4 regions of the Micromonospora yongxingensis genome follow, and region 1 is predicted to be linked to each of the others. Evidence: riboswitches for the same ligand, from Rfam matches in the RefSeq annotation. Region 1 holds a riboswitch; each other region holds the start of a gene.
What was found. Region 1 has a riboswitch for cyclic di-AMP ahead of ACTWLT_RS16725 (coiled-coil domain-containing protein). Riboswitches for the same ligand answer to the same signal wherever they lie in the genome.

Region 1 (7,426 bases):
GGCCAGCGAGGCACGGCGCCGCGCCTCGTCGGCGGCGGAGCCCACCAGGTCGCCCGCCCCGTCGGCCAGGTCACTGCTGCTGCGACGGGCCGAGCGGGCGGTGCCCAGCACGCTGTCTCCCGCGGAACTGACCGCGGAGACCAGGTGCTCCCACGCCTGATCCGCGATCCGCTCCGGCTTGCTGCGGCGGTCCAGCAGGTTGCTTCCGAACATCGTGGTTACCTCCTCGGGTGCCGAAGCCGCCGGCCACTTCGGACTTCGGCGTCCGGCCTACGCGTCACGGCTCATCCGGCAGTGCCCCGTGCCGGCCGGACGCAAACCCGGCCGGCACGGCTCGGCGGGCACCTCAGTGCAGCACCACCGCCGCGACGCCCCGGGCGAAGTCGTCGTCATCGTCGTCGTCATCGCCTCCGCCACCGAAACCGCAGGCCAGTACGAGGGCGAGCAGGACGCCGACACCGGCCAGCCCAGCCAGTCTCTTGATCATCGATGATCCTCTCCGTCGCGGTGGGTGTCGGGATCGATGCTAGGGGGCGCCGGCAACAGCGGGATGGCATCCGCGGCGGTGGACGGGTGCGACACGCCGGTGCCACGCGGGCGCGACGCGGTCGGCCGACCGGTTGTCGGGTGTGTCCGGTCGGGACCGCTACCCTGGTCCGGCGGCGCGTCGGCTCCGACCGATCGTCGAGTGATCAAATAACGGAAATTGCGGAGGTGGGTGACGTCATGTGCCCGAATCCGCGAATTGCTCATCCCGAGGGGTGGCGACCGAGGCCGTCGGAGGAATACTCTCGGTCGCGGCCCGCGTACTGATGAGGCGCCCGGGGGACGGGCGGGTGGAGGTGCTCGCGTGAGCCTGTCGATCGTGAAGTCGGTTCTGTCCGGTGGTGTCGTGGAGATCGCCCCGCGCGGTGAGATCGACGTCGATACCGCGTACGAGGTGCGCGAAGCGATCGCCGAGGTGCTGGCCAAGGGCCGGCCTCTCCGCATCGAGCTGAACATGAGGCTGGTCACCTTCATCGACTCCGTCGGCATCAGCGCCATGGTCGCCGGCTTCCAGACCGCCGAGGTCAGTGGCGTCAAGCTGGTGGTCACCCAGCCCAGCCGGTTCGTCCACCGGCAGCTCTGGGTCACCGGGCTGCTCGGCCTCTTCGGCGCCCCGGAGCCCTACTTCGCCGGCGCCGCCACCCCCGAGGTGCTCCCCGGCGCCTGAGCGCCGTGGACGATCCCGTCAGGGCTGCTCCTCCAGGCCGGTCAGGTCGACGTCGGTCACCTCGGTAACGGCCCGGATGGCCGTCACCGACGCGTACCCGGCAGCCAGCAGCGCCACGTCCGTGCCGGGCTGCGCGGCCTGTCCCGGCTCCTCCAGCGACGTGCGGACGAAACCGTGCCCGGCCTCGGCCACCGTCATCTGCACCTGACCGAAGCTGGCCAACGTGCCGTGGCGCACCCCGCGCAGCCGCCCGTGCGGCAGATCCGGCGCGTTGACGTTGAGCACGCTCTCCAGGGGTGCGGCGGTCAGCCGGGGGAGCAGGTCCAACGCGACCCGCGCGGCGGTGCTCCAGTGCCGGTCGGCGTCGCGTACCCGGGCGGCGGCGTCCACCGCGGCACCACCGCTGGCGGCCGTCGCCTCGCGGGCGGTGAGCACGTCGAGTGAGACCGCCATCGCCCGGCAGCCGTTCGTGGCGGCGGTGAACGCCGCGCCCACCGTGCCGGAGTGCAGCACCGCACGGCCGGCGTTGGCGCCCCGGTTGATGCCGGAGAGCACCACCGACGGCGGCGCGCCGAACGCGCCGTGCAGCGCGATCAGCGTGATGAAGCCGGGGGAGCCTCCGACCCCGTACGCGGGCACACCCGCCAGATCCGGCAGCGGATGGTCGTGCACCACCACCCGGCCGTCCTGCTCCATGGCGCTCATGGCGGCGCTCGTGCCGCTCGCCTCCTCCAGCGGCGCGGCGACCACCACGTCCAGGCCCCGCTGCGCCGCCGCCCAGGCCAACGCCTGGATGCCCGGTGCGGCGATCCCGTCGTCGTTGGTGACCAGCACCCGCAGCGTCATCGTTCGACCGCCCGGTCGGCCAGCTCGTCGGGCGTGGTCCGCTCCTGCTGACGGCTGTCCGCAGGCGCCAGCCGCACCCGCTCCACAAGGCCGGTGATCGAGTCCAACCGCCCGGTGCCCAGGCCGTGCCGGGTCACGTTCAGCGCCCCGGCGGCGGCGCCGGTCCGGATGGCGGTCCGGATGTCCCCACCGCCGGCCACCACCGCGGCCACCCCGGCGGTCATCGAGTCGCCCGCGCCGCGCGGGTCGGCGGCCTCCAACCGGGGCATCTCCACCTCGAACAGTTCCCCGTCGATGAGCGCCAGCGCCGGCTGGTCCGCCCGGCTCACCACCACCGTCTCGGCGCCGGAGGCGTGCAGGTCGTACATCACCCGGCTCAGCTCCGCGGTGTCGTCGCTGCGGGCGCGGCCGTCGCGGATCAGCTCCTCGTGGCTCACCTTCAGGAAGAACACCCCGCTGTCCAGCACCGCGCCGAGGTGGTCGCCGGAGAGGTCCACCACCACCCGGCCGCCGTTCGCGCCGAGGTCGGCGGCGAAGCGCCGGTACAGGTCGGCCGGGACGAGCCACGGCTCGTTGGGTCCACTGAGAACGCTCACCGACGCCCGCAGGCCCTCGCCGAGAGCCAGGTTGTACAGCTCGTCGAGCTCGTGCCGGCTCAGGGGCTGCCCGGGCACGTCGACGATCTCCTGCCGGGACCCGTCCCGACGGTCGTGCACGTACCCGCCGCTGCCCGAGTCGCGGACCACCACCTTGAGCTCCACGCCCTCGCTGACCAGCAGCGGCTCCAGCACCTGGCCGATCTCGCCGCCGAGCGCGGCGCAGAGCACCACGTCGACCCCGAGCGACAGCACCATGCGGGCCTGCCAGACGCCCTGCCCACCCGGGTGCAGGTGCAGCTCGGGCTGGTCGCTCGGCTGGTCGACGGTCACCGTCAGCTGCGGCGTGGGCGCGAAGACCATCACGTGCCCGCTCACCGGTCGTAGCCTTTCATGCATCCACCCTTCCGTCACAGCCGGTGATTTCCCATTAGCCGACCGTAGTGCGAACGGTGTGCGAAGGGCGGGACAACAGTGCGTGTCCGTCCGGGCGTTGCCAGCCCGACCGGCGTACGGGACGATCGGGCGACCATCGACGGCGGGAGACGGTGTGCTCAGGAGCGATACCTTCAGCTACACCGTTCAGGCCCGCTGCTCGACCGCCGACGCGGCGGCGCTGCTCAGTGACCTGACCCGGCAGGGCGAGCTGCATCCACTGATCATCCGGGTCCGCCGGCTGCCTCCCCGGCCCGGCGCCCAGGCCAGCTACGCGATCAGCGACCGGCTGGCGGCGGGGCCGGTGCGCTTCCGGACCACGTACCAGGCGGACGTGCTGATCAGCGAGGAAGACGAGATCGTCATGGTGGCCCGCCAGTGGCCGGCCACCACCGTGCGCAACCACACCCGGCTGCGCGCCGAGCCGGACGGCCTGGTCCGCATCGATGTCGAGATCACCCTGACCGCGCCCGCCCCGCTGTTCCGGTACGCGTTCCGCCAGGCCCGCGCGGCCCACCTGGCCCTGGCCACCCGACTCGGCGCGGTCCTGGACCGCCCCGACGTCCCCCCACCACCCACCTGACCAACTCCGCGCGTCCGCGCCGCGCCCCTGCCAGGGTCCCTCCACCCTGGATGTAGTGGCCTGCTGCGGCTCCGAGGTCACTACATCCTGGTTGCGGCGCGATCATGGCTGGCCGCGCCGGCGACGGTGGGCCGGCCGGCCGCTCGTCGCCCCCACGGTTTGTACGTCGAGAGCACCGTCGCGATGACCATCAGGCTGGTGGACACCGCCGGTGCGATCACCAGGTCGGCGCGGTCCTGAGCGGGCAGGGCGACGCCCAAGGCACCGGCGTGGCGCAGGTTCGGGGTGAGCAGGAACAGCACCAGTCCGACCATCACCGTGGTGATGACGAGCTTGGTCAGCACCCAGCGGTAGCGCAGCAGGCCCCACGGGGTGAGCAGCGCGCTGGCCACGCCGACCAGCCAGACCAGCACGCTCAGCGGCGCGAACAGCACGGTGCCGATCAGCGCGGCGACCGGGTAGACGACGGCCGGGTCGGCGCCACGCAGCGCCGCGACGCCGAGGGTGAGCAGCACCAGGTCGGCGCCGAGCCAGCCGAGCGAGGTGACCAGGTGCAGGGTGAGCAGCGCCTTGCGGGCGGGTGGCGGGAGTCGACGCATACGAGCGATGCTGCCGCCTGGTCCGGCCGTGGTCGTCCGACCGTCGGCGACATCCGGGGTACGCCCGCTGACGTACCCCGCCCGGTGCCTCCGTGTCAGGGGGCACCGGGCGGGTCGGGTCAGTACACCGACAGGTGCACGTGGTTGGTGTGGTCGCTGGACGGGTCGCCACCCGCTCCGCTGTACGACTTCCACCCGCTGCTGGGCAGCCAGATCTGCCGGTACCAGATCACGTACAGCACGGCGAGCCGGTCGGCGTTGCGGATGAAGTACGCGGCCAGGTTGTTGCCGTACGTCTTGTCGCCGCCGGTGGCGTCCCCGCCGAAGCCGCTCTTCTGTGCCGCGAAGTCGCAGGCACGGCCCTTGGGGTGTTCGCCGGAGCCGCCGGAGCGGTGGCAGGAGACGTACCGGGTGAAGCCGGCGGCCTTGGCCTGGTTGAGCGCGTGCAGGGTGCGCGGGGTGATGCAGCCGGTGGCCGGGGTGGGGTCGTTGACGCTGCACGACTCCGATGGCCAGGAGCCGTCGGAGTTGCGCGGCGCGGCCTGGGCGTTGGCGGCCGAGGTGCCCCGGTTGGAGCCGCCGCTGTCGGCGGTTGTCCGGGGCTTGGTGGTCGCCACCGTCAGGGCCCGTTCGGCCTGCTCCTTGCGCTTGGCCATCACGGTGACCTGCTTGCGCTGTTCGCGGATCTCGCCGTCGAGCGCGATCCGGGTGCGGTTGGCCTGGTCCTTGGTGGCGAGCAGGTCGCGCAGCACCCGGTCCTCGTTGGCGGCGACCGCGTCGAGCGCGGCGGCCCGGTCCATGAAGCCTTCCGGGGTGTTGCTGTTGAGCAGCGCCGACATCGTGCCGAGCCGGCCGGTGCGGTAGGCCACTCCGGCGATCTCGCCGACCTTGCCGCTGCGTTGGGTCAGCTCGGTCTCGGTGGCCTTGAGTTGGGTGGTGAGCTGCTGCTGGCGCTGTACGGAGGTGTCCAGGGCCCGCTTCGCGTCCAGGTAGCCCTTGCTGGCCGCCTCGAGTTGCGCCCGGAGTGCCGGGGTGCCGCCTTCCTCGTCGCCGTCGGGGGCCGCGGCCGCCTGCAGGTTGGTCGGGGGAGCGGCCGAGGCGGCGCCGGCCGGCAGTGCGACGCCGAGAGCGAGCATCGCGACGATCAGGGCCGCCAGTCGGGCGGCGGGTGGTCGTGCTGGTGCCACTACGCATGTCCTTCCGTCAGCCGCCGACCGGGTTAGCTGACGGGTTCGGGACGGAAGATCCCTACCGCTGACGCGGATGCACCCCAGGAACATGGTTCCCCGGTTCGCCCGCTCGGGCGATTAGGCGGCGACCGCCACCGGCGCCGTTAGGGCGCCGCCGGGTGGAGGCCGGGACCGAGCCTACCGGTGCCTCTGGGACCTGTGCAGCCGATGTGACGGACGGTGCGTGCGTCGTCACCAACAATTCGGACGAAGACGAAAAAACCTGGTGAAAGGTATTACCACTTGACCGAACCGCAGGCCCCGGGAGCGGCGCCGGGCTCGGTCTGCAACGTCGCGTGCTCGATCCGGAAGTCCTCGTGCAGGGCGGTACGCGCCGCGGTGAGCACCGCGCCGACGTCCGCGCCGGGGGCCATGGTCAGGTGTGCGGAGGCCACCTCCATGCCGGAGGTGAGCGTCCAGACGTGCAGGTCGTGCACCTCGACCACGCCGGGCACGGCGGCCAGCCGGTCGTGCACGGCGGTCACCTGGAGGTGTTCGGGTGCGGCCTGCACCAGAATGCGGACCGCGGCCCGCCCCAGCCGCCAGGTGCGCGGCAGGATGAACACGCCGATGGCGACCGCGACCAGAGGGTCCGCCCACCACCAGTCGGTGACCTGGATGAGCAGCGCCGCGCCGATCACGCCGAGCGAGCCGAGCAGGTCCCCGAGCACCTCCAGGTAGGCGCCCTGCAGGTTGATGCTCTCCCGGGCGCCCGCGCGGAGCAGGGTGAACGCCGCCAGGTTGGCGAGCAGGCCGAGCGTGGCGACCACGAGCATCGGGCCGGCCAGCACCTCGTGCGGGTCGCCGAACCGGCCGATGGCCTCGATCACGACGTAGACCGCCACGCCGGAGAGCAGGACGGCGTTGGCGAGCGCGGCGAGCACCTCGAGCCGGTAGAGCCCGAACGTGCGCTGCGGGTCGCCGGTGGCCCGCCGGGTGGCGGTGATGGCGGCGAGCGCCATGGCGATGCCGAGCACGTCGGTGAACATGTGCCCGGCGTCGGAGAGCAGGGCCAGCGAGCCGGTGTGGAAGGCGGCCACCGCTTCGACCACCATCAGGGTGGCGAGGAGCCCGAACGCCGTCCAGAGTCGGCCCCGGTGCTGGTGCGCGGCATTGGCGACCGACCCGTGGTGGTGGTCATGACCTGCGCCCACGAAACCACCCTCCGCCGTCCGCCGGGACCTGGTCAAATGTATGCTCACATCGCTATGTATGCAAGTGTAGTGCCGGCGACCGCCCGGCGCGGCTCACCGCCGCAGGTCAGCCGGTCGGGTCGATGGTGGTGAGCCGCTGGGTGGCCCGGGAGAGCGCCACGTAGAGCGTCCGTACACCGGCACCCGGATCCGCCCGGATCTCGCTCGGGGCGACCAGCACCACCCCGTCGTACTCCATGCCCTTCGCCTCCAGGCTGGTCACCACCTGCAGCCGCGGCGCGCCGAGCGCGCCGAGCCAGCCGGCGACCTCGTCGCGGCGGGGGACCGGCGTGATCACCCCGACCGTGCCCTCGACCTCGGCCAGCAGGCCGGTGGCCGCCTCCACCACCGACGTCTCCAGCGCGGTCGGGGGCACCACCAGCTCGACCGGGTCGACCCCGGTCGAGCGGACGGCGCTCGGCAGCGTCAGATCCGGGTAGAGCCGGCGGATCTCCGCCGCGGCCACCGCGAAGATCTCCGCCGAGTTGCGGTAGTTGGTGGTCAGGGTGAAATCGTGCCGCTTGCGCCGGCCCAGCGCCTGGTCCCGAGCCTGGTCCAGCTCCCGCGGGTCGCCGGTCCACGCGGTCTGCGCCGGATCGCCCACCACCGTCCAGGACGCCAACCGGCCGCGCCGGCCGACCATGCGCCACTGCATCGGCGAGACGTCCTGCGCCTCGTCCACCACCACGTGCGCGTAGTCCCGGTAGTCCGCCGGACGCTCCCGGGCCGACT
Region 2 (7,426 bases), on a different contig from region 1:
CCACGAAGCCCGTGGCCCACTTCGCGGTCCGCGCCGAGGTGGGGTTGTGGAACCAGGCCTTCTGGCCGAGGTACCAGATCGCCGTCCAGTCGCCGCGGACCTCCGCCACGGCGTACGTCTGGCCGGCCGAGGCGCGTGCGCCGTGGTCGGAGACGTACATCGTGTCCGGTGAGCCGTCCGGGCGCAGGGCGATGTCGTTGACCAGTGGTGCGTCGTGATTCGGCGCGCTGTGCAGGATCACCGCCGACGAACCGCGCGACGGGCACGGCGCGGCCGGCGGCACCGGAGTCGGTACGCCCGGCGGCTGCTGGTTGCAGCCGTGGAAGGCGGGCCGGTTGGTGGCGAAGTCCGGGTCGATGGTGACCAGGCCGGTGCGGGCCGTGCCGATGGTCCGGAACGGCGCCTTCATCAGGTCGAAGTAGTGCGACCAGTCCCAGTAGGGGCCCGGGTCCCAGTGCATGCCGCGGACGTTCCCCGCGATGGTGCCGGGCACGTTGTCGTGGCCGATGATGTGCTGGCGGTCCAGCGGGATGTTGAGCTTCGTCGCCAGGTGCCGCACCAGCTTGGCCGAGGTGCGGTACATCGCCTCGGTGTACCAGGTGCCCTGGCCGGCGAAGCCCTCGTGCTCGATGCCGACGGACTTGGCGTTGACGTACCAGTTGCCGGCCTGCCAGCCGACGTCCTTGGTCTTGACGTGCTGGGCCACGTAGCCGTCGACCGAGCGCAGCGTGTAGTGCCAGCCCAGGTAGTCCGCCTGCTTGACCAGGTCGACGCTGGGCGCGAAGTAGCCCTCGGTGTCGTGGATGACGATGTACTCGATCTTCTGCTGTGCCGGGCGGTTGCCCAGGTCGTGGTTGCCGTAGTCGCCGGCACCCGGCCCGTACTTCTCGTACGGGGCGGGAATCCACTCGCAGGCGAGGCGGACCGGGCACTCCAGCCCGTCGGGCCGTTCCGTCCGCCGCAGCCCGAGCCGGTGCAGCGCGCTGGCGTCCGGGTTGACCGCCTGGGCGGTCAGGGTGACCTGGTGGCCGTCGTCGGTCCGCCGGCTCGCGCCGACGCGGATCTGGTCGTACACCTCGTCGGCGAAGGCCGCCGCGGCGTCCTCGGTGTCGGCGCCGGAGTACCGGGCCACCGCGCCGTACCAGGCCCCGGGGTCACTCACCGCGCCGACCGGGCCGCCGAGATCCCTCTGGTACGAGGAGAGCAGCGCGGCCCCGCCGCGGATGTTGGCGGCCGGATCGGAGCGGAGCGTCTCCGTGCCGACTCCGACGAGGCTCGCCGCTGCCTGGAGGGTCTGCAGCGCCGCCGCCGCGGGCGGGGCCTGCCGCGATCCCGTCACCGTGGGCGCGGTGACGGTCAGCGGCCGGGACTCGTCGCCGCGCGGGTCCTCGCCCTCGTCGACGTGGCCACCGGCGGGCAGCGTGGTGACGTGGGCGGCGTCGGTCAGGTGCAGCGGCCCGTAGCCGCCACTGGTGCTGGGGGTGCCGGGATGGGTGTCCCACCGGGACTCCAGATACGAGACGCCGAGCAGGATGCTTTCCGGAACGCCGTACTCGGCGGCTGCGGCGGCGTACTGCTGCTGGCGGTCGGCGGTGGGCGCGGCGGTGGCCGGCCCGGGTAGTGGTACGGCGGTCAGGGCGGCGACCACGGTGGCGGCGAGCAGCGCGCGCCGGCCGGTCGACAGGGTTGGATGGTGCATCGAACCCCCTAGATATAGCGAGTACACGTGAGGTCACCTTCGCGCCGTCCGGGAGTCCGCGTCAATATCTTTCCGAATATCGGCGCGATAGGAAACAAATCTCCGGCCACGGTGGGTGATCCCGTCGGATCGGTACGGAGTGTCACGGCCGCGCGGGTTGCGGATCGGTAACAGCCGTCTCTACTCTGGTCATTCGTCGGCCCGACAGCAGGTCCACCCAGCCCGGGCGGTAACGGACCGACACCGCCGAGTCGCTTCCGAGCGAACCGGGGACCCAGGTTTTCCGGGGTGAATCCGCAACCACTGCGGTAGGGCGCCAACTTCCCGCCCGAACCCGTCAGCTAACCCGGTAGGCGGTCAGGAAGAAGGAGTACGGAACCCGGTGGCTCACCATGCCCCGCGGCCGTCGTCCGAACGGTCGGCGTCAGCCGGCCTGACGTCGATCGTGCCGCGCCCACGCTGGTCCCGCTTCACCACCGCCCTCGCCGCACTGGTCGGCGTCGCCGTCGTCCTGACCGGCAGCGCGACCGCGGCCCACGCGGACCCGTCCGTCGCCGAGATCGAGCGCCAGATCGACGCCGACTGGAACAAACTCGAACCGATCATCGAACGGCACAACGCCACCCGCACCGACCTGGCCGCCAAGCGCAGGCAGGCCGACGCGCTCGCCGCCCGGATCGCCCCGCTGGAACGCCAGGTCGACGCGGCGATGGACAAGGTCAGCGCGCTCGCCGTCCGCGCCTACAAGGGTGAGGCCGTCTCCACCGTCAACGCCGTGTTGGGCAGCCGGTCGCCGAGCGAGGTGGTCGGGCAGCTCGAGATGCTCGACCGGTTCGCGCACAACCAGCAGGAGGACGTCGCGCAGGTCGCCGACCTGCGCGACGAGCTGGCCCGGCAGAAGGCGCCGCTGGACGAGATGGTGACCCAGCTGACCCGGACCGAAGCCCAGCTGGCGGCCAAGAAGAAGCAGATCAACGAGGAGATCGACCGGCTGCAGAAGCTGCGCCTCAAGGTGTACGGCAACGGTGGTGGCGGCCCGCTGCGTCCGGCGCCCTGCCCGGCCAGCTACCCGGGCGGCGGTGCCGGCGTGGCCGTCAAGTTCGCCTGCGCGCAGATCGGCAAGCCCTACGTGTGGGGCGCCGAGGGCCCGAACTCGTACGACTGCTCCGGCCTGATGCTGGCCGCCTGGGCCAAGGCCGGGGTTTCGCTGCCGCACAACGCCGCCCAGCAGAGCCGGGTGACCAAGGACGTCAGCAGGGCCGACCTGCGCGCCGGTGACCTGGTCTTCTACTACAGCGACATCCACCACGTCGGCATGTACGTGGGCAACGGCTGGGTCGTGCACGCCTCGCAGGCCGGCCAACCCATCAAGATGAAGAAGGTCGACGACGGCCCGATCCACAGCTACGGCCGCCCGGGCTGATCCCGGATGACCGGAGGGCCCGTCGCGATTCGTCGCGGCGGGCCCTCGTCGTTACCGGGTCAGCGCGTCGGCCAGGTGCGCCAGTGCTGCCAGGCGCGGCTCGGAGTGGGCCCCCGCTGGCCCTGGTACCGGGAGCCGTAGACCACCGAGCCGTACGGGTGCTCGGCCGGCGAGGAGAGCCGGAAGATGCAGAGCTGCCCGATCTTCATGCCCGGCCAGAGGGTGATCGGCAGATTCGCCACGTTGGACAGCTCCAGCGTCACGTGACCGGAGAATCCCGGGTCGATGAACCCGGCGGTGGAGTGGGTGAGCAGGCCGAGTCGGCCCAGGCTCGACTTGCCCTCCAGCCGGCCGGCGAGCTGGTCGCCGAGCGAGATCACCTCGAGCGTGGAGGCGAGCACGAACTCCCCCGGGTGCAGCACGAAGGGCTCACCGTCGGGCACCTCGACCACCGAGGTCAGGTCGTCCTGCTGCATCGCCGGGTCGATGTGCGTGTAGAGATGGTTGTTGAAGACCCGGAACAGCCGGTCGAGTCGTACGTCGATGCTGGACGGTTGGACCAGGGTGGGCTCGAACGGCTCCAGGCCCAGCGTGCCGGCCTTGATCTCGGAGACCAGGTCGCGGTCGGAGAGCAGCATTCGACCACCATAGCGGCGTTGCCGAGAACGCCCGGATCCGGTGCCGGTGACCAGCGCGTCGAGGTCGCTAGTCGTACATTTGTTCGATAGAATGTCGGCATGGCTTCCTGGTCCGAATTCGCCGCCGACGAGCCCCGCCTCGCCGACGGGATCCGCGTTCTCCTCCAGCAGTACGGGCCAGGCTTCGGCTACCTGGCAACGGTCCGCGCCGACGGCGGGCCCCGGGTTCATCCCGTCTCCCCGGTCATCACCGACGAGGGGCTGTTCTGCTTCGTCATCGACTCGCCGAAGCGCCGTGACCTCGAACGGGACGGCCGTTACGCGCTGCACTCCTTCCCACCGGAGGAGAGCGACGACGAGGCGTACGTGGCGGGGCGCGCCTGGCCGGTGACCGATCCGGCCCGGGTGGCTCGGCTGGCGCAGAGTTCCCGGGCGGCTCCGCAGGTCGACTGGCAGCTGTTCGAGTTCACCGTCGACGTGGCGATGCTGACCCGCCGCGAGCAGCACGCCGCAGTTTTGCCCGGTGACGCGCCGGGCGGGCCTGCCGTTCAGGTCTGGCTCGACCCGCACCCCCCGGCCGTGGCGGCCAAGCCGGCCGCCGTACCGCAGACCCGCCCGGCCCGTCGCAGCCGTGACGTCCAGCGTTCGGCCGCCTGACCGCGGCCCACAGACCCGGTCCTGGGGGAAGACACCGGTGCCGGCTCCGTCGTGACGGAGCCGGCACCGGTGGTACGCGGGAGAGCTACGCCGCGCGGTACGCGTTCCACGCGGTCAGCATGCGGCTCGCCTGACCGGGAGTGAACTGGTACATGCACGAGTCGTAGGTGTAGTCCATGAAGTTGGTGATCGGGTCCAGCCCGGTCGCCGAGCAGGTGTTCCGCCCGGTCGGGCACTCGTACGCCGGCGACGCCTCGGCCGGGGTGTCGCTGACGCTGTCACCCGAGCCACCGCAGCCACCCTGGAAGGTGTGGTAGAGGTTCAGCCAGTGGCCCACCTCGTGGGTGCCGGTGTCGCCCTGGTTGTAGTTGGTCGCCGTGCCACCCGGCAGCGACTCGCTCAGCACGACCACCCCGTCCATGCTGCTCAGCTTCCGCTGCGGGAAGGTCGCCCAGCCCAGCAGGTCGTCACTCAGCTCGCCCAGGTAGATGTTGAGCGTGTTCTTGCCGCCGACTCGCAGCGAGGACTTCATCGACCGCTCCGCCGTCGAGCCCTCGACGATCGGGTACCAGGACGGGTTCGTCACCCGGTTGATCTTGTCGAGCCGGAAGTCGAATGCGGTGACCGCGCCGCCGGTGGCGCCGGCGTAGGCCTGGTTCAGCACGTTGATCTGGGCGGTGATCAGCGAGTCGGGGATGTTGCCGCCGGCCCGGGTGCTGTCCCGCTGGATCACGTGCACCACGACCGGGATGGTGACGGTGGCCAGCACCGAGGCACCGGCCCCGGTCCGGAAGTTCGCGCGCTCACGCAGCGCCGCGGCCAGGTCGGCGTCCCGCTCGCGGACCTGCTTCGCGGTCAGCTCGTTCGGCTCGTGCTTGGCCGCGGCGCCGGGCTTCACCCGGGCGTTGGCGTGGCTGTCGGCCGGCTCCACACAGGCGCCACCGGGCGCCGCGGAGAAGGCCGAAGCAGCCGGAACGACGCCCACCGCAGCGGTGCTGAGCAGCAGCGCGAGGGTCGTCGACGCGACACCGGCGGCACGCCGGGTCAGCAGGTTGGGACGGAGCCCCATTGGCCCACCTTCTTTCTGGCGGCGTGGCAGGGGGTGTGTCACGCCGGGCTGAGAACGTGTGGCAGACGTTACAACTCATCGACGCATTTGAGAACGGCCATATGTTGCCGTCCGGAAACTTCTTTCTGCAAGCTGCGGTATGCCGACGGCGGCGCGGCGGGGTGGGTCTGGCGCGCAGGGGTACCTTGGTGCACCGGCTGGGTGACTCAGGTACAGTGGTGCCGCCTGCGGGTGTAGTTCAATGGCAGAACATCAGCTTCCCAAGCTGACAGTGCGGGTTCGATTCCCGTCACCCGCTCCGAGGTCGAGGCCCTGGTCAGGACGCAAGTCCTAGCCAGGGCCTTCGACGTTGCTGCGGTCAGCAGCGACGGCCGTCACCGTCTCCAGAACAGGAGGTGGGTGACTCCGCTGGGGCTTGGCACGGAGTCGAGGTGGAAGCGGTCGAGAAGATCGGTGTGGCTCTCCCACAGCCGCTCACCGCGACCGAGGTCGACGGGCGCGACGGCGATGTGCATCGTGTCGACCAGGTCGGCCTCGATGAACTCGCGGATGGTGGCGACTCCACCACCAAGGCGTACGTCCCGGTCGCCGGCGGCCCGCCTCGCGCGTGCCAGCGCCTCGACCGGGTCCGCGTTGAGGAAATGGAAAGTGGTGTCAGCCAGGGTGAACGACGGGCGTTCGTGGTGGGTGAGCACGAAGACCGGCGTGTGGAAGGGTGGGTTGTCCCCCCACCACCCCTGCCACTCGTGGTTCTCCCAGGGGCCACGGTGGGGGCCGAACTTGTTGCGACCCATGATCTCCGCGCCGATGTTGCAGTCGTAGTCGCGGGTCATGTAGTCGTCCAGCCCGCGAGTGCCGCCGGGTTCGGTTCGGTAGTGGAAGCTGGCGGTGGCGGCGCGCCAGGAGAACAGGGGTGCGGGGTCCGCGTGGCCGAAGGGCCGTTCCAAGCTCTGCCCCTCACCTGTGCCGAACCCGTCACGCGACACGTTGAAGCACTGCACCCTCAACAACTGCGGCATCGATCCTCCTCGGTAACTGTTCAGCAGATCGGTACGGGGAAGGGCTAGTGTCCGTTTTGGAGGTGATCCCGTGTTCACCGAAGCTTTTCCGATCGTGACGACGCCCGACCTGCCCCGGCTGATCGCGTTCTACCGGGACGTCGTCGGCTTCGAGCAGACCTACCGGTTTCCGGACGAGGGCGACCCGGAGTTCGTCGCGCTCCGGCTGGGCAACAGCGAACTGGGCCTGGCCGCCGACCCGAAGGCGGGCGGTCCGTCCGCGGCGCTGCGATGGGAGTTGTGCGTCTACGCCGACGACTGCGACGAGGCCGTGGACGTGCTGCGAGCCGCGGGTGCCACCGTCACCGAGGAGCCGGTCGACCAGCCCTGGGGTGAGCGGTCCGCCCGGGTCACCGACCCCGACGGCAACCGGTTGCTCGTGCTGTCGCGCCTGTAGGCGCCGGTCGCCGGGAATCACTCGGTCACCGTCGGGCCGCCGCCGCTGCCCCGGTCGTCGAGCACGAGCGGGGCGCGACCGGTCACCGCGTACCGGATGTGGGTGACCTGCGGCGTGTGGAGGACGCGGGTCGGCGTCAGCTCGATCGCCTCCTTCTCGCCCAGGTCGAGGTCCGCGTCGAACAGCCTGAGGCCGGTGCCGAGCACGACCGGTACGACGTGCAGCTCCAACTCGTCCAGCAGGCCGGCCTTGAGCACCTGCCGCACCAGGCTGCCGCCTCCGGCCACGGCGACGTTCCGGCCGCCGGCCGCCTCGCGTGCCTGCTCGACGGCGCTGGCCACACCATCGGTGACGTAGGTGAAGCTGGTGCCACCTCCACGCAGGAGAGGCTGGCGGGGGCGGTGCGTGACGACGAAGACCGGCGCGCGGAACGGCGGCTCCTCGCCCCAGGGCACCTCACCTCCGTCGGCCATCCGCCGTCCCAT
Region 3 (7,426 bases), on a different contig from region 1:
CTTCGACCGGGGTCTGGGCGACCTCTTCGTGGTCCGCACGGCCGGGCACACGGCCGGCCCCGAGGTCCTGGGCAGCGTGGAGTACGCCGTGACCGTGCTCGGCACCCCGCTGGTGGTGGTGCTCGGCCACGACTCGTGCGGTGCGGTCCAGGCGGCCCGGGAAGCGGTCACCACCGGCACGTCGCCCCAGGGGCACCTGGGTGCCGTGGTCGACGCCGTGCTGCCCAGTCTTCGCCGCGCCGCCGCCGACGGGATCGACGACATCGACGGCATCGTCGACGTCCACATCGCACAGACCGTCGAGACGCTGCTGGCCCAGTCGCCCGTGCTGGCGGACGAGGTGGTGCGGGGCCGGTGCGCGGTCGTGGGGATGTCGTACCGGCTCGCCGCCGGAGCGGTGCGCCCGGTGACCGCGGTGCCGGCCGGCACCACGCCGCTCGACGTGCCGACCGCACCCGGTCCGGCCGCCGCCTGACGCGACGAGGGCCGCCCCGCGACGCGGGACGGCCCTTCGACGTTCTGCACGCGGGTCAGAGCATCGACATGTGTACGTGGTCGGTGTGGTTCGACGGCCCGCTGTACGACTTCCAGCCGGTCGCCGGGAACCAGATCTGCCGGTTCCAGATCACGTAGTAGATGCCGAGTCGGTCGGCGTTGCGGATGAGGAACGCGGCCACGTTGTTGCCGTACGTCCGGGTGTCCTCGTTGTGCCAGGGGCTGAAGCCGCTCTTCTGCAACGACCAGTCGCAGGCGCGACCCTTCGGGTGCTCCCACGGCCCGCCGGAGCGGTAGCAGCCGACGAACCGGTTGAAGCCGGCCCGCTTGACCTCCTTGTACGCGTGCAGCGTGCGCGGCGTGACGCAGCCGGAGGTGGTGGGGTCGTTCTCGCTGCACGACTCGGACTTCCAGTCACCGTCGGCGGTCCGGCCCGGGCCGAGCCGGGCGACCGGCGAGGTCGCCGACACCAGCCCGCCGGTGAAACCCTTCCCACCGACCAGGGCGAGCGCCTTGTCGGCGTCGCGCTTCTCCTTCGCCATGAGGGCCGTCTGCTTCTGCTGCTCGCGGACCTCCGCGTCGAGGGCCAGCTTGGCCTGCTCGGCGCGCGACTTCACCGCGTTGACCTCGGAGAGCTTCTTCTCGTTGACCATGTTCATCTCGTCGAGCACCGCCGCGCGCTGGACGAACGAGTCCGGGGCGTCGCTCTCCAGCAACATCGCGATGGCGCCGATCCGGCCGGTCCGGTACGACTGGGAGGCGATCTGCCCGACCTGGGGGGCCAGCGCCTCCAGCTCGGCATTGGCCTTGTCGACCTCCAGCGCCAGCTCCAGCTGCCGCTTCTTGGACTTGTCCAGTTTGGACTTGGCGGCTGAGTAGTCGCGGTTGGCCTTCTCGATGACGTCGTTGAGCAGCTTGGGCTCGCCGTCCTCCTCGTGCCCGGACGGGGTGGGCGTCGTCGGGGCGGCGTGGGCCGGGAGGGGGCCGGCGAGCACGGTCAGTGCGGCGATCACGGCCACCACGGGCGTCAACCAGCGGCGTAGGGGTGCCGTCACAGTATTCCCTTCCGTCGACCGCCGACCGGGTTAGCTGACGGGTTCGGGGCGGAAGTGGCCCCTACCGCTGACGCGGATTCACCCCACATACCTGGGTCCCCGGCTCGCCGGCTGGCGATTGGGCGGTGGCACCGCAGGCGCTGCGTCGCGCCTTCGGCGGTGACCGGCAGCGAGGTTACCCGAGAGGCGACCGGCTGAGCTACGTCCTGATGCCGACTAAAAGCGTCATTTCGCCATGGCGTTGAGTGACCAGTGACGCGGTTCTCAGGGCGGATGCCCCACCTCGTCACGCTGAGGAGTGTCACCATGCCGTATCCGTGCTCCTGTCGGGCTCGGGCCACCGGTCGGTGGCGGTGGATGGGGGTGTGGCCCCCGCCGGATCCGGTCCGGTCGGGTCCTGTCGACCCGTGCGGGGGGAGCTGAGTGCCGCCAGTGCCTCCGCGCGATCGGGCCTGGGTCGTCCGGCGGGCGGGTCGGCGACCGGGGTGTTACCGGCCGCGCCGGCCGCGGTCACCACGGCGGCCAGGCCGGTGGTCAGCGGTACGGCGGCGATCAGGCCGAGCGTGGCGACCGCGCTGCGGACGATCTCCTGTGCGAGGAACTCGCTGGTGAGGATCTGTTCGATCGGCCGCGTGTCGGCGGTCAGCAGGAGCAGCAGCGGCAGCGAGGCGCCCGCGTACGCCAGCACGATGGTGTTGACGGTGGAGGCGATGTGCGCCCGGCCCACCCGGGTGGCCGCCCGGTAGAGCTGCAACCGGGTCAGCCCCGGGTTGGCGTTCGCCAGCTCGGTGACGGTGGCCGCCTGGGTGACCGTCACGTCGTCGAGCACCCCGAGCGAGCCGATGATGATCCCGGCGAGCAGCAGGCCGTGCAGATCGACGTTGGCCTGGAACATCGACAGGGTGGTGGCGTCCTCGCTGCCGAAGCCGGTGAGGTGGGTGGCGGCGGTGGCGATGGTGGCGAGCACGCCGGTCAGCACCAGGCTGCCCAGGGTGCCGAGCACCGCGACCGAGGTCTGCGCGGTGACCCCGTGCGTCAGGTAGAGCACCACGAACATGATCAGGGCGGCACCGACCACCGCCACCAGCAGGGGTGATCGGCCGGCGCCGATCCCCGGCAGCACGAAGGTGAGCAGGATGGCGAAGCTGGCGGCCAGCCCGCCCAGCGCGGCCAGGCCCCGCCACCTGCCGAACGCGACGATCGCGGCGGCGAACACCACCGCCAGCCAGATCAGTGACGTGCCGCGCTGGTGCTCGGCGATGTTCCAACTGCTGGCGGTCGGATCGGTGGGATCGGTCAGCTCGACCAGGACGATCTCGTCGCCGACCTCGACGCGCGGTGCGCCCGGTCCGTCCGGCACCGGGGTCTGGACCTGCTGGCCGGCGGCCGGCCCGTCGGCCACCCGGATATCGACCGTGCCGCACGGCCCGTCCCCGACATCCGGGGTGCCCTCCGGGCCCGGTGCCGCCGGCGGGCACGGCTCGGTCACCACGCGGGTGACGGTGCCGTGGTAGCGCGGCACGTCGGTGCCGGCGGAGGTCTGCGGTGACCCGTCGCGTGGCCAGAGCACCACCGCGGCGAGCACGGTGGCGACGAAGAGCGGTACCACCGTCGCGATGAGGATCCGTCGCACCCGGGGCGGGGCGGACGGAGCCGAACGGCTGTGGTCGGAACCCAATGTGTGACTCCCAACGATCCGGTGCGGGGTACGTGCCGGCGGGCCGGTCGGTTCACCGTCGCCGCGGGAACGCGGCGACGGACACGACGGATCGCTGGAGCGCGACGGCCTGATCACCGACGGTGAGTGCCGGGCTCGGCCGGTTGGCGGCGACGCCATGTCTCGGCGACACCGATGCCCGACTGCGCGGCGAGGTCCGGAGGGCCATCGTGGGAGATGCTAACCAGCCCGACCCGTGGACGCAGGTCGTGGCGGAGTGTCGCGCGGTCGAACCGCCCGCGCGGCGGTGACCGGACCGGCATGTTGGAGTCATGTCCGCTCCGTCACCGCCCGACCCCGACCGCCACGGCGGCCACCGGCAGCACACCGACTCCGCCGGCCCGAAGGCGGACGCGGAGCACGACGGGCACGCCGGGCACGACAAGCACGCCGGGCACGACCCGGCGATGTTCCGCCGTCGGTTCTGGGTCTGCCTGGTGCTCACCGTGCCGGTGGTGCTGACGAGCCACCTGGTGCTGGACCGGATCGGCCTCCGGCTGGACGCTCCGGGGCGCTCCTGGGTCGGGCCGGTACTCGGATCGGTGGTGTTCTGGTGGGGCGGTTGGCCGTTCCTGGTCGGTGCTGTCCGCGAGGTGCGGGACCGCGCGCCGGGGATGATGCTGCTGGTCGCGATGGCGATATCCGTCGCCTACGCCGCGTCGCTGGCCACCAGCCTGGGTGCCTTCGACCTGGACTTCTGGTGGGAGCTGGCCGCGCTGGTCACCATCATGCTGCTCGGGCACTGGCAGGAGATGAAGGCCATCGGGCAGGCCCGCGGTGCGCTTGCGGCGCTCGCCGCGCTGCTGCCGGACGAGGCGGAGCGGGTGACGGCGGAGGGGCGGGTCGAGGCCGTACCGGTGACCGGACTGAGGGTCGGCGATGTGGTGCTGGTCCGGCCGGGGGGCCGGGTGCCGGCCGACGGTCGGATCGTCGACGGCAGCGCCGAGCTGGACGAGTCGATGATCACTGGGGAGTCGCGTCCGGTCGCCCGATCGGCCGGGGACCGGGTGGTGGCCGGCACCGTGGTCACCGACTCGGCGGTCCGGGTCCGCGTCGAGGCGCTCGGTGAGCAGACCGCGCTCGCCGGCATCCAGCGGATGGTCGCGCAGGCGCAGCGCTCCGGCGGGCGGGCGCAGTTGCTGGCCGACCGGTTCGCCGCCGCGCTGTTCTACCTGGCCACGGGCACCGCGGTGCTGACCGTGCTGGTCTGGACCGCGCTGGGCGAGCCGGACGAGGCCGTGGTCCGTGCGGTGACCGTCCTGGTGATCGCCTGCCCGCACGCGCTGGGCCTGGCCATCCCGCTGGTCGTGGCGCTCTCCACCGCGCTGGCCGCGCGGTCCGGGATCCTGGTCAAGGACCGGCTGGCGCTGGAGCGGATGCGGACCGTGGCCGCCGTGCTCTTCGACAAGACCGGCACCCTGACCCGGGGCGAGCACGTGGTCACCGACGTGGCGACGGTGCCCGGCGTCGAGCGGGACGAGGTGCTGCGGATCGCGGCCGGCGTGGAGTCCGACAGCGAGCATCCCCTGGCACGGGCGATCGTGACGGCGGCCGGGGACGCCGGCCCGGCCCGGGCCGCCGGGTTCCGGTCGATGCCGGGCCGGGGTGTGCGGGCCACCGTCGACGGTAGGGAGTACGCGGTGGGCGGGCCGGCGCTGCTACGGGAGTTGGACCTGCCGCTGCCGGCCGGGTTGGACGCGGCGACCGGGCCGTGGTCGGCGCGGGGTGCCGCCGTGCTGCACCTGGTGCGGCTGCCGGATGCGGTGCTCGCCGCGTTCGCGCTGACCGACGAGGTGCGTCCGGAGGCTCGCCAGGCGATCGTCGAGCTGCGCGCCGAGGGCGTCCGGACCATCGCCATGATCACCGGGGACGCCCGCTCGGTGGCGGAGTCGGTCGCCGCCGACCTCGGCTTCCGTGCGGGCGTCGACGAGGTCTTCGCCGAGGTGCTGCCGGCGGAGAAGGACGACCGGGTAACCGAACTGCAGCGGCGCGGGCTGTCGGTGGCGATGGTCGGCGACGGGGTGAACGACGCGCCGGCGTTGGCCCGCGCCGACGTGGGTGTCGCGATCGGGGCGGGCACCGATGTGGCGATCGAGTCCGCCGGGGTGGTGCTGGCGTCGTCGGATCCGCGCGGGGTCGCCGCCGTGGTCCGGCTGTCGCGGGCGTCGTACGGCAAGATGCGGCAGAACCTGGCCTGGGCGGCGGGCTACAACGTGGTGGCCCTGCCGCTGGCCGCCGGGGTGTTCGCCTGGGCCGGGGTGGCGTTGAGCCCGGCGCTGGCGGCCGTGCTGATGTCCGCGTCGACCATCGTGGTGGCGCTCAACGCCCAGTTGCTGCGCCGGGTGCGCCTCGACCCGGGGCGCGACTGAGAGCCCTCAGCCGCGCTTCATCAGCCGGCCGACCGCCGCCATCATCTCAGTGGCCATCTCGTCGGCCCGGCCCTCGGCCGCTCCCTCGTGCATGCAGTGCCGGGCGTGCCCGTCGAGCAGGCCCAACGCCACCTTGTCGAGTGCGGCCTGGATCGCGGAGATCTGGGTGAGCACGTCGATGCAGTAGCGGTCGTCGTCGACCATCTTCTCGATGCCCCGGACCTGCCCCTCGACACGGCGGAGCCGCGTGAGCAGCTGGTCCTTGCTGGCGGTGTACCCGCGGATCGGGGTGGGTGCGGTCATGAGAACCAGGATAGCGTACCCCTGGGGGGTATGGTACGGTCGTCTCTGCCGGGATACCCCCACCGGGTACCGGTAAGTGACATGGGCAGAGGTTCGTCTCCGAGTTACCCCCCGGGGGTATAGGCTCGGAGGTGGCAGAGGGGAGATCAGTCCGATGGTCAACACGACGTACCAGGTGCGGGGCATGACCTGTGGGCACTGCGTCAGCGCGGTCAGCGCCGAGGTGGGCGCCATCGCCGGGGTCAGCGACGTCCAGGTCGACCTGGCCAGCGGCCGGGTCACCGTCACCAGCGACCAGCCACTGGACGTGGACAGCGTCCGGGCCGCCGTCGACGAGGCCGGCTACGACCTCGTCGACGCCTGATCGCGGGAGGCCGGCATGAACACGGTGACCAGACTCAGCGGGTTCGCCCTCGGCCTCGCGGCGGTCTTCGGCGCGGCGTACGGGATCGGCCAGGTGGCCGGTCCCGCCGCCCCGGTCGCCGAGAGCCGGCACGACGGCGGAGCCGCCCACGAGCCGGGCGCGAGCGACCCCGGGGAGCACGACGAGTCGGTCGACCGGATCCCCGGTGGCCTGCTCGTCTCCGACCGGGGCTACACCCTCGAACCGCTCACCGCGCCGGCCGGCGAGTTCGCCTTCCGGATCGGCGGGCCGGACGGCCGCCCGGTGACCCGCTACGACGTGGCGCACGACAAGCGGATGCACCTCATCGTCGCCCGGCGGGACCTCTCCGGTTTCCGGCACGTGCACCCCGACCTCGCCCCGGACGGCACCTGGCGGGTCGCCAGCCCGCTGGCCGGCCCCGGGCAGTGGCGGGCGTTCGCCGACTTCACCCCGACCGGGGCTGAGCCGCTGACCCTCGGGGTGGACGTGACCGTTCCCGGAGCACTGACCGAGCGACCGCTGCCCGCCCCGGCGAGCAGCACCACCGTCGACGGCTACACGGTCACCCTGACCGGCACGCCGCAGCCCGGCCGCACCTCACCGCTCACCCTGACCATCAGCCGCGACGGGCAGCCGGTCACCGACCTGGAGCCCTACCTGGGCGCGTACGGGCACCTGGTGGCGCTGCGCCGGGGCGACCTCGCGTACCTGCACGTGCACCCGGACGGGACACCCGGCGACGGACGCACCCGCCCCGGTCCGGCCGTCACCTTCCTCGCCGAGGTGCCCTCGGCCGGCAGCTACCGGCTCTATCTCGACTTCCGGCACGGCGGAGCGGTGCACACCGCCGAGTTCACCGTCGTGGCCGGCACGCCAACGGCCGGTACGCCGACGACCGCGCCCACCCCGAGCGGACCCGCACCGACCGGCGGCGCCGACCACGGCACGCCCGGGCACGGGCACAACTGACGGGACATGACGATGACCACCACCAGCAGCAGACCGCTGCCCGAGGCACCGAACCGCATCGAGCTGGCGATCAGCGGTATGACCTGCGCCGCCTGTGCCGCCCGGATCGAGAAGAAGCTGAACCGGATGGACG
Region 4 (7,426 bases), on a different contig from region 1:
CCACGCCGGGACCATGCGGATCATCACCGAGCCGGACTACAAGGCCGTGGTCGACACGCTGTTCACCCTCGGGCTGTCCGGGGTGCAGTTCTTCTTCATCCTCAGCGGCTTCGTGCTGGTCTGGTCGGCCCGCCCGGGCGACTCCCGGCGGAGCTTCTGGCGGCGCCGGGTCGCCAAGATCTATCCGAACCATCTGGTGCTGTGGGCCGCGGCGCTGCTGGTCGCCTGGTGGTTCGCCGATCCGGTGCTGCCGGCCGCCGCGCTGGAGAACCTGCTGCTGCTGCAGGCCTGGGACCCCCGGCCGGGCTGGTTCTACAGCATCAACACGGTGAGCTGGTCGCTGTCCTGCGAGTTCTTCTTCTACCTCTGCCTGCCGTTGGCCCTGCCGTTGCTGCGCCGGTCCCGGCCGGCGTTGCTCTGGACGCTGGTCGTCGCGTTGCCGCTGCTGATCTTCGCGCTCTGGCCGGCGCAGCATCTGGTGCCGGAGGCCAGCCGCTGGTGGTTCACCCAGGTCTTCCCGCCGGTGCGGTCGCTGGAGTTCTGGTTGGGCGCGGTGGCGGCCGAGCTGATGCGCCGCGGGCTCTGGCGGGGCCCCGGGTTGACCGCGGCCAGCCTGATCTTCGCGGTCACCTGGCTGGCCGCCGCCCAGTGGATCCGCGCCGAGCTGTGGACCACCCTGCTCGCGGTGGCGTACCTGCTGGTGATCACCGCCGCCGCGGACGCCGACGTGCGGGGGCTGCGCTCGCCGTGGCGGTCGCGGCCGCTGGTGTGGCTCGGCGAGGTCTCGTTCGCCTTCTACCTGGTGCACGTGCTGGTGATGACGAGCGTGCTGCGGTGGACCGGGGACTGGGGGACCGGCTTCGGCGGCTGGCGCGGCCCGGCGGCGGTGCTCGGCTTCCTGCTGGTGAACCTGGTCCTCGCCGGGCTGCTGCATCGCTTCGTGGAGACCCCGATGATGCGGCGGCTCGCGCCGCGCCGCCCGGCCCGCCCGGCGGTCGTTCCGCGACAGCGGACCGGCGGCGCCCAAGCCGGCCGCACCGAACCCGGCGGCACCGCGCAGGCTCGTGGTGCAGAGGCCGAGGCCACCGGATCGCACGACGTCGAAGTGGACCGACCCGGCGAGCGACCGACCTACGCCGAGTCGCGCTGACACCGTCCATCCTGGTCGGCGCGGCGTGCGCCGACACGCCCGGCACCCATGCACCCGGGCGGCCACGACGGTAGCGTGGGTACGTGCTTCCGGTCGCGCTCACCTGTCCGCTGTGGTGGGTGGCGCGCTGGGCGACACGTGTGCTGACCAGCCTCGCCGTCGTCGCCGCCCTCGCGCTCGGCGCGGGCACGGCCCCCGCCACCGCCTCCGGGTCGACGGCGCCGGCCTCCGGGCCGACGGCGTTCACCCCCGGGCTGCTCGCGCCGATGTCCCGACCCGCCCCGGCCGACGGTGCCGCACACACGACGCCGTTCGGCGCCGAGGGAGCCGTCGAGCAGGCCGGCCCGACGTGGTCGACCGACGGGCAGGCAACGCCCCTCGCCGAACAGGCCGCCGCCGTCGACGCGGCGCCGGTGCGCGCGGCCGGCGCCGGCCGGCTGCCCCGCTCTGCCGGCCCGGCCAGCCGGGCGCCCCGGGCCCCACCCGCACGCTGAGCCACCGGGACGCGTCCCGCCGCCGCACCTGTCGACTCATCCGCTCCGCACCCCGCCGACCCGTGGCCCGCCGCCGGTGGCCCGTGCGGATCCTCATCGCATCACTCTCTCCGCGAGGTGCCGACCATGGAGACCGTCGTCTTCCACCATTTCCTGACCGAGGTGCCGCAGGCCGCCGCCATCTGGTCAGCCCTGTTCCTGCTCGCTCTCACCGTGCTCGCCGTGCTCGTCGCCCGCCCGGAGCGGGACCAGCCGGCGGTGGACCCGGCGCCGGCGCCAAGCGCCCGGGAGGTGGCCGAGGCCGAGGCCGCCGACCTGCGCCGGTACGCCGAGGAGGTCGCCGTCGCCGCTGCCGGGGCTGCGCAGACCGCCCGCCGGCGGCGCACCGACTGGCTGACCGCTCAGGAAGAGGTGGAGCAGGCCTGGGCCAGGTACGACGAGGCGGACACCGCCGCCCGCCGGTTCGACGGGGCCGGCGCGCTGCCCACCCCGCGTACGCCGCGCACCCCCGCCGAGTACGCCGCCCGGGAGCGCTATCTGCATCGTGCGGCGATGGAGGCGCACTGGCGCGGTGACCTGTCCATGCGGCAGCTCGGTGACGTCTTCGCGCACCGCAACGGCTGGGATCCCCGCCGGCACCCCGTCGAGCAGGAGGCGCTGCTGAGCCGGGCGGTCCGGGACGCGCGGCTGGCCGACTACCGGGCCGCGGCCGGGCGGGAACGGTCGGCGTGGCGGGACGCGGAACTGGCCGCGGCCTCGGCCCGGGCGCTCGCCGAGGAGGCGTACGCGGCGGCGGCCCGGCTGCGCCCGAACACGCTACCGGCACGTCGCACGATGACCGCGGCGCTGCGTCCGGCGGCCGTGACGCGGTGGCGTCCGGCCCGGGTCGGCTGAGTCGTCGATTAGGGACGTGAGCCCGGTCACACCCGCTCGGAACCGGGCGCACGGCGCGATCGGCGCGATTGTTCCCGCGAATCCGGCGCCGTTGTCACCGGCCTGTCCGGTTCCCGCCCGCAGGCGCCTCCGTAACCGGTTGTCCCATCGAGTCGCGTCAGTGGCAATACGCGCAGAAATTGCTGCGCCATTTCAGGTTTACGCAGGTGAACCTGGCTTGGCAGGGTGGGAACACGACCAGTAGTGTCGTCCCGTCCGGTGCGGTAACCGTTCGCAAGAGGCGACGCCGCGCCGACCCGCTTAATCGTGATCAACGAACCGGGGACCCACCAGCAAGTCCGGGGTGAATCCGCGAGCCACGGCCGCGGTAGGGCGATCTTCCCGCCCGAATCCGTCAGCTAACCCGGTAGGCGGTGTCGGAAGGAGTTCCATCCTCGTGCAGCAACTCTCCACCCCTCGGTTGTTCCCCCGCCTCCACGGCGCCGCGGTGCCCCCGCCCATCCGTCTTGTGACGGTGAGCTGACCCCCCGGGTCACCGCCTCTTCCGCCCGGCCACGCCGGGCCATCCCCTGAGCGGTTCATCATCCGCGGACCACGGTCCGCGCGTTGGCGCCTGCCCGGATACCGGTCCGGCCCCGGTGTGCCGCTCTCCCCCTGATCCGTGGAGGACCCCGTGAAGCACACCCTGCAGCGTCAGCTCCGCCGCCTCACCAGCGAGCGCCCGTACCAGATCGTCGCCGCCTCCGCCGCGGCCCTCGCGATCGCCACCACCGGTGGCGCCCTGCTCGCCGGCACCGACGACGCCCCGGCCACCCAGCACACCGCGACCACGGTCGCCGAGATGCGCAGCGACACCGCTGCCTCCCGTGGCGACGCGCGCGACGCGTCCCCCTCGGCCAGTTCCGCGCCGACCACCACCGCTCCCGTGCCGGCCACCAGCGCCGCGTCGCCCGCCGCCAAGGCCAGCGGCAACCCGGACCTGACCCGTAAGCCGCAGCCGCCGAAGCCGCCCGCGACCAAGGTGCTCGACTACGACTACCAGGCGCAGAACACGTACTACAACTGTGGCCCGGCGGCCACCCGCAACGCCCTCAGCGCCACCGGCATCGACCGCACGCAGGACGAGCTGGGCGCCGAGCTGGGCACCACCGAGATGGGCACCAACTCCGCCCTGGACACCACCCGGGTGCTCAACGCCGAGGTGAAGGGCTCCCCGTACCGGACCCGCATGTTCGCCGGCACGCCCAGCCCGGCGCAGATGGACCAGCTCCAGGCCGACGTGGTCGCGGCCATCAGCGCCGGTCGCGGCGTGGTGGCCAACGTCGTCGGCGACGCCACCGACACCAACGGCGGCTGGCACTCCTACGGCGGTGGCCACTACATCGCCGTCGTGGGTTACAAGGACAACGGCCGGACCGTGCGGATCGCCGACTCGGCGAACGCCGCCGACCCGGCGTACTGGATCACCACGATCGACCTGGCGAACTGGATCGCCACTCGGGGTTACTCCGCCTGACCCGGGCGCAGCCGCCGCGGGCGCCGTCCCCCACGAGGGGCCGGCGCCCGCGGCGTCCGCGTCGGTGCGATCAGTAGCTGACGAAGCCGTACAGCGCGAGGTGGTTGGACTTCGTCCCGCTGACCGTGTGGTCGACTACGGACGGCTGCACGCTGCCCTTCACGAAGAGATAATCGATCTTGCTGGAGCCGCTGGTGGCCTTCGACCCGTAGCCGGTCATGCCGTACCCGCTCAGCGTGCCCGACGCGATGCCCGTGCGGTTCGCGTCGATGCCCACGATGCGGATCGTGGAGGCGTTCAGCAGGCTGGTCGCGTCCGCACCGAGGTGGATGCCGCTGTTGGCGATGCCCCGGTCGCCGTCGCCGGCGCACGCGTTCTGCCGGTTCTCCTGGGGTAGGTGCATCGTCGCGGCGAACACGCTGGTGCCGGTGGCCCTGATGGTGAACCGGGCCGCGATGGCGCTGGTCCGCTTCCACTTGTAGTAGTCGGTGCTGTCCGGGTCGCTGTTCGGCGGCTTGTAGAGCGTGCACCCGGCGCCGTTGTCGTAGGCCGTGCCGGGCTTGAGCCAGCCCGCGCTCCAGTACTTCGAGATGTCACCGGCGGCGAGGCCGAGCGTCCTGGTGTTCCAGATGATCCCGTTGGTCTGCTTCTTCTTGAGGTCACCGAGCGCCTGCGAGCTGCACCTGTGCGTGCTGCCCCACGGCTCCGGGTCACTCCAGGCGACGATCGCACCGTACGTGCCCGCCGGGTAGCCGAACTTGGCCGACAGTTGATCGGCGTACGCCTCGGCCTGGCCGGTGCCGCGTACCTGTTGCACGATGAGAATGTCGGGCGCCACCACACCGGTGGTGCCGGTGCGGCCGGCGTCGTCGACCAGGATCGAGGTCAGGTGGTCCGGCCCGGAGATCCGGCTGCACGTCCCGTCGGAGTTGTTGACCACCAGGTTCTCGATGTTGTTGTTGTAGACCCGCAGGACCCGGTCGGCGGCCACCGCCGTGTCGGCGCCTCGGGCAGGGCTGGCTGGTGCGGTGCCGAGAGCGGGGGTGCCGGGCACGGTGGCGAGCGCGACGGCCACCAGGGCCGCCGCCAGTGCTGATCGATGCTTCGTACGCACGGTCGGCTCTCCTCTCGCGATGGGCCCGACGGTGGCCGAGCCCGTCCAGGCGCCGGACTCTACAGTGGATCTTCCCGGCACGGTGTCCCCGCGCGCGTCGCCGGCGACAGCTCTCGTACCAGCGGTCGAACCGTGCGAGACTGCGGCCGTGGTGGATGAACCAGAGGGCCGGGCAGGTCGCGGACCGATCCTGTTGCTTCTGCACGGGATGGGGGCGACCGGCGACGTCTGGCTGCCCTGGGCGCCGCTGCTGGAGCAGCACTGGCCGGGGCGGTGGCTGGCACCGGACCTCGCCGGTCACGGTTGGTCGGCGCCGCTGCCGTCGTACTCCTTCGACGGGTTCGCCGAGCGGATCGCCCACGGCCTGGCCGCCGACGACCGGGTCGTCGTGCTCGGGCACTCGCTGGGCGGGGTGGTCGGCCTGGCGCTGGCCGCCCGCGCCGCCGGCACGCGGGTGGCCGCCATGGTCGGGCTGGGCATCAAGGCCGTCTGGTCACCCGAGGAACTGACCCGCGCCGCCGAACTCGCCGCCCGCCCGGTCGCCTGGTTCCCCAGCCGCACCGAGGCGGCCCGCCGCTACCTGCGGGTCTCCGGGCTCTCCGGCCTGCTTCCGCCCGACCACCCGGTGGTCGACGCCGGGCTGCGCCAGGTCGACGGCCGGTGGCGGCTGGCGATGGACCCGGGCGCGTTCGCCGTCGGCGAGCCGGACCTCGCCGCTCTGCTGGCCGCGACGGACGTGCCGGTGGTGCTGGCCCGAGGCGAGCACGACCCGATGGTCACCGACGCCCAGCTCAAGGAGTTCGGCGTACCGGTCGCCACGCTGCCGGGGCTGGGGCACAACGCGCACGTGGAGGACCCGGCGGCGGTGCTGGCGCTGCTGGACGCGTACCGCTGAGCCGCTACACCGGGGTCGACGTGGCCAGCGGCCTCGCCGGCGCCAACTCCTGCCGGGCGGCGGTCAGGAACGCGTCAGCGTACGACTCGGCCGGGAAGTCACCCAGGTAGCGGCGGCGGGTCGCCCAGCGCGCCTCGGCCAGCGGGTCGGTGTCCAGCAGTGCGGTCAGCACCTCGTCCACATTCGACATGTCGCGGCGCAGCACGTAGCCCGACCCGGCCAGCGGGAAGCGGTCCACGAACCGGTCGCCCCCGTCGCCCATGTCGGTGACCGCGTAGGGCTTGCCGGAGTAGAGGTAGTCGGAGATCACCCCGGACACGTCGGAGACGAGCGCGTCCGAGGCGTTCACACACTCGGTCAGGCTCAGCTCCCGGGCCGCCGCGCCCATCACGTGCTGCCGCCCCGTGCGGGCACGGTCGGCGGCCAGCAGCTCGGTCAGCCGGCCCAGTTGCCGGGCCGAGGCCGGGTTCTGCGCGGTGTACGGGTGGGCGCGCAGGATCACCGTGGCGCCGCGCTCCAGCAGCCGCCGCAGCAGGTTCTCCGCCACGGGCAGTGAGCAGTAGTCGGCGTCGGCGTGGTGCCCGGTCCACGTCGGGGTGTACAGCACGGTCGGGTGTGCCAGCCCGCGCACCGGCTCCGGGCGTACCTCGATCGACTCGACCTGCGGGCGGCCCACCACCACGAACTTCTCCGCCGGGATCCGCACCCCGGCACGGGCGTACCGGTCGATGGCGGCCGGACCGGCCACGAAGATCCGGTCGAAGATCCCGGACACCGGGTTGGCGCTCGGCGCCTTGTCGCTGTCACCGTGGTGCAACTGGACGTGGGTGAGCTGGGTGAACCGGATGCAGTGGCTGTTCTTCGCCCCGTGGTTGACGTAGAACGCCGCCCGCAGGCTCGGCACCAGAGCCTCGTCGAGCGTCCGCAGGGTGGGGCAGTAGACCACCGGGGCGTTGGTGGCGGCCCCGATCGGCGCCAGGAACTCCGGCTCGCGCAGCACGACCATGAACGGCCGGCCGATCCGCTCCAGGTACGGCAGCCACATGGTCACCTGGTACTCGGAGCCCGGCGGGGCGGAGAAGTAGAGCAGGAACTCCGGCTGGTGCCGGCGCAGCGCGCGGGCCACCGCCCCGCCACCGGCGGTCGGCCGGAACCGTCGCCGGGCCAGGTCCAGTGCGATCGCCCCGGCTCCGGCGCCCACCACCAGGCTGGCGACCAGCGCCACCGCTGCGGGCAGGGCCAGCGCGGCGGCCAGGGACACCGCGGCGAGCAACCCGAGCAGGGCGGTGCCGAGCTGGTCGGCGATCACCGGGGTCCAGGCGCGCACCGGCAGGTTGACCGCCCGGATCTCCAGGTTGCCGGC

Region 2: linked by a shared signal. The riboswitch ahead of ACTWLT_RS08575 (C40 family peptidase) and the one ahead of ACTWLT_RS16725 (coiled-coil domain-containing protein) in region 1 are both predicted to bind cyclic di-AMP.
Region 3: linked by a shared signal. The riboswitch ahead of ACTWLT_RS22015 (coiled-coil domain-containing protein) and the one ahead of ACTWLT_RS16725 (coiled-coil domain-containing protein) in region 1 are both predicted to bind cyclic di-AMP.
Region 4: linked by a shared signal. The riboswitch ahead of ACTWLT_RS28865 (C39 family peptidase) and the one ahead of ACTWLT_RS16725 (coiled-coil domain-containing protein) in region 1 are both predicted to bind cyclic di-AMP.

Annotation. Positions count from the first base shown of each region.
Region 1 is NZ_JBQXEO010000012.1:101,881-109,306, reverse strand. It holds gene ACTWLT_RS16760 (hypothetical protein) at 1-213, opposite strand, end outside; gene ACTWLT_RS16755 (hypothetical protein) at 347-487, opposite strand; gene ACTWLT_RS16750 (STAS domain-containing protein) at 851-1,213, shown strand; gene surE (5'/3'-nucleotidase SurE) at 1,232-2,059, opposite strand; gene ACTWLT_RS16740 (PfkB family carbohydrate kinase) at 2,056-3,033, opposite strand; gene ACTWLT_RS16735 (SRPBCC family protein) at 3,206-3,673, shown strand; gene ACTWLT_RS16730 (hypothetical protein) at 3,754-4,272, opposite strand; gene ACTWLT_RS16725 (coiled-coil domain-containing protein) at 4,392-5,408, opposite strand; cyclic di-AMP (ydaO/yuaA leader) riboswitch at 5,465-5,596, opposite strand; gene ACTWLT_RS16720 (cation diffusion facilitator family transporter) at 5,738-6,655, opposite strand; gene ACTWLT_RS16715 (HelD family protein) at 6,762-7,426, opposite strand, start outside.
Region 2 is NZ_JBQXEO010000004.1:267,915-275,340, forward strand. It holds gene ACTWLT_RS08570 (N-acetylmuramoyl-L-alanine amidase) at 1-1,699, opposite strand, end outside; cyclic di-AMP (ydaO/yuaA leader) riboswitch at 1,934-2,069, shown strand; gene ACTWLT_RS08575 (C40 family peptidase) at 2,145-3,122, shown strand; gene dcd (dCTP deaminase) at 3,182-3,760, opposite strand; gene ACTWLT_RS08585 (pyridoxamine 5'-phosphate oxidase family protein) at 3,860-4,417, shown strand; gene ACTWLT_RS08590 (zinc metalloprotease) at 4,503-5,486, opposite strand; tRNA gene ACTWLT_RS08595 (tRNA-Gly) at 5,714-5,784, shown strand; gene ACTWLT_RS08600 (dihydrofolate reductase family protein) at 5,861-6,505, opposite strand; gene ACTWLT_RS08605 (VOC family protein) at 6,576-6,941, shown strand; gene ACTWLT_RS08610 (dihydrofolate reductase family protein) at 6,959-7,426, opposite strand, start outside.
Region 3 is NZ_JBQXEO010000019.1:68,056-75,481, forward strand. It holds gene ACTWLT_RS22010 (carbonic anhydrase) at 1-475, shown strand, start outside; gene ACTWLT_RS22015 (coiled-coil domain-containing protein) at 531-1,550, opposite strand; cyclic di-AMP (ydaO/yuaA leader) riboswitch at 1,554-1,685, opposite strand; gene ACTWLT_RS22020 (YibE/F family protein) at 1,852-3,228, opposite strand; gene ACTWLT_RS22025 (copper-translocating P-type ATPase) at 3,540-5,636, shown strand; gene ACTWLT_RS22030 (metal-sensitive transcriptional regulator) at 5,643-5,939, opposite strand; gene ACTWLT_RS22035 (heavy-metal-associated domain-containing protein) at 6,094-6,303, shown strand; gene ACTWLT_RS22040 (DUF8832 domain-containing protein) at 6,319-7,293, shown strand; gene ACTWLT_RS22045 (heavy metal translocating P-type ATPase) at 7,306-7,426, shown strand, end outside.
Region 4 is NZ_JBQXEO010000034.1:27,035-34,460, forward strand. It holds gene ACTWLT_RS28850 (acyltransferase family protein) at 1-1,150, shown strand, start outside; gene ACTWLT_RS28855 (hypothetical protein) at 1,234-1,644, shown strand; gene ACTWLT_RS28860 (hypothetical protein) at 1,771-2,538, shown strand; cyclic di-AMP (ydaO/yuaA leader) riboswitch at 2,826-2,966, shown strand; gene ACTWLT_RS28865 (C39 family peptidase) at 3,200-4,054, shown strand; gene ACTWLT_RS28870 (hypothetical protein) at 4,125-5,168, opposite strand; gene ACTWLT_RS28875 (alpha/beta fold hydrolase) at 5,317-6,063, shown strand; gene ACTWLT_RS28880 (CDP-glycerol glycerophosphotransferase family protein) at 6,068-7,426, opposite strand, start outside.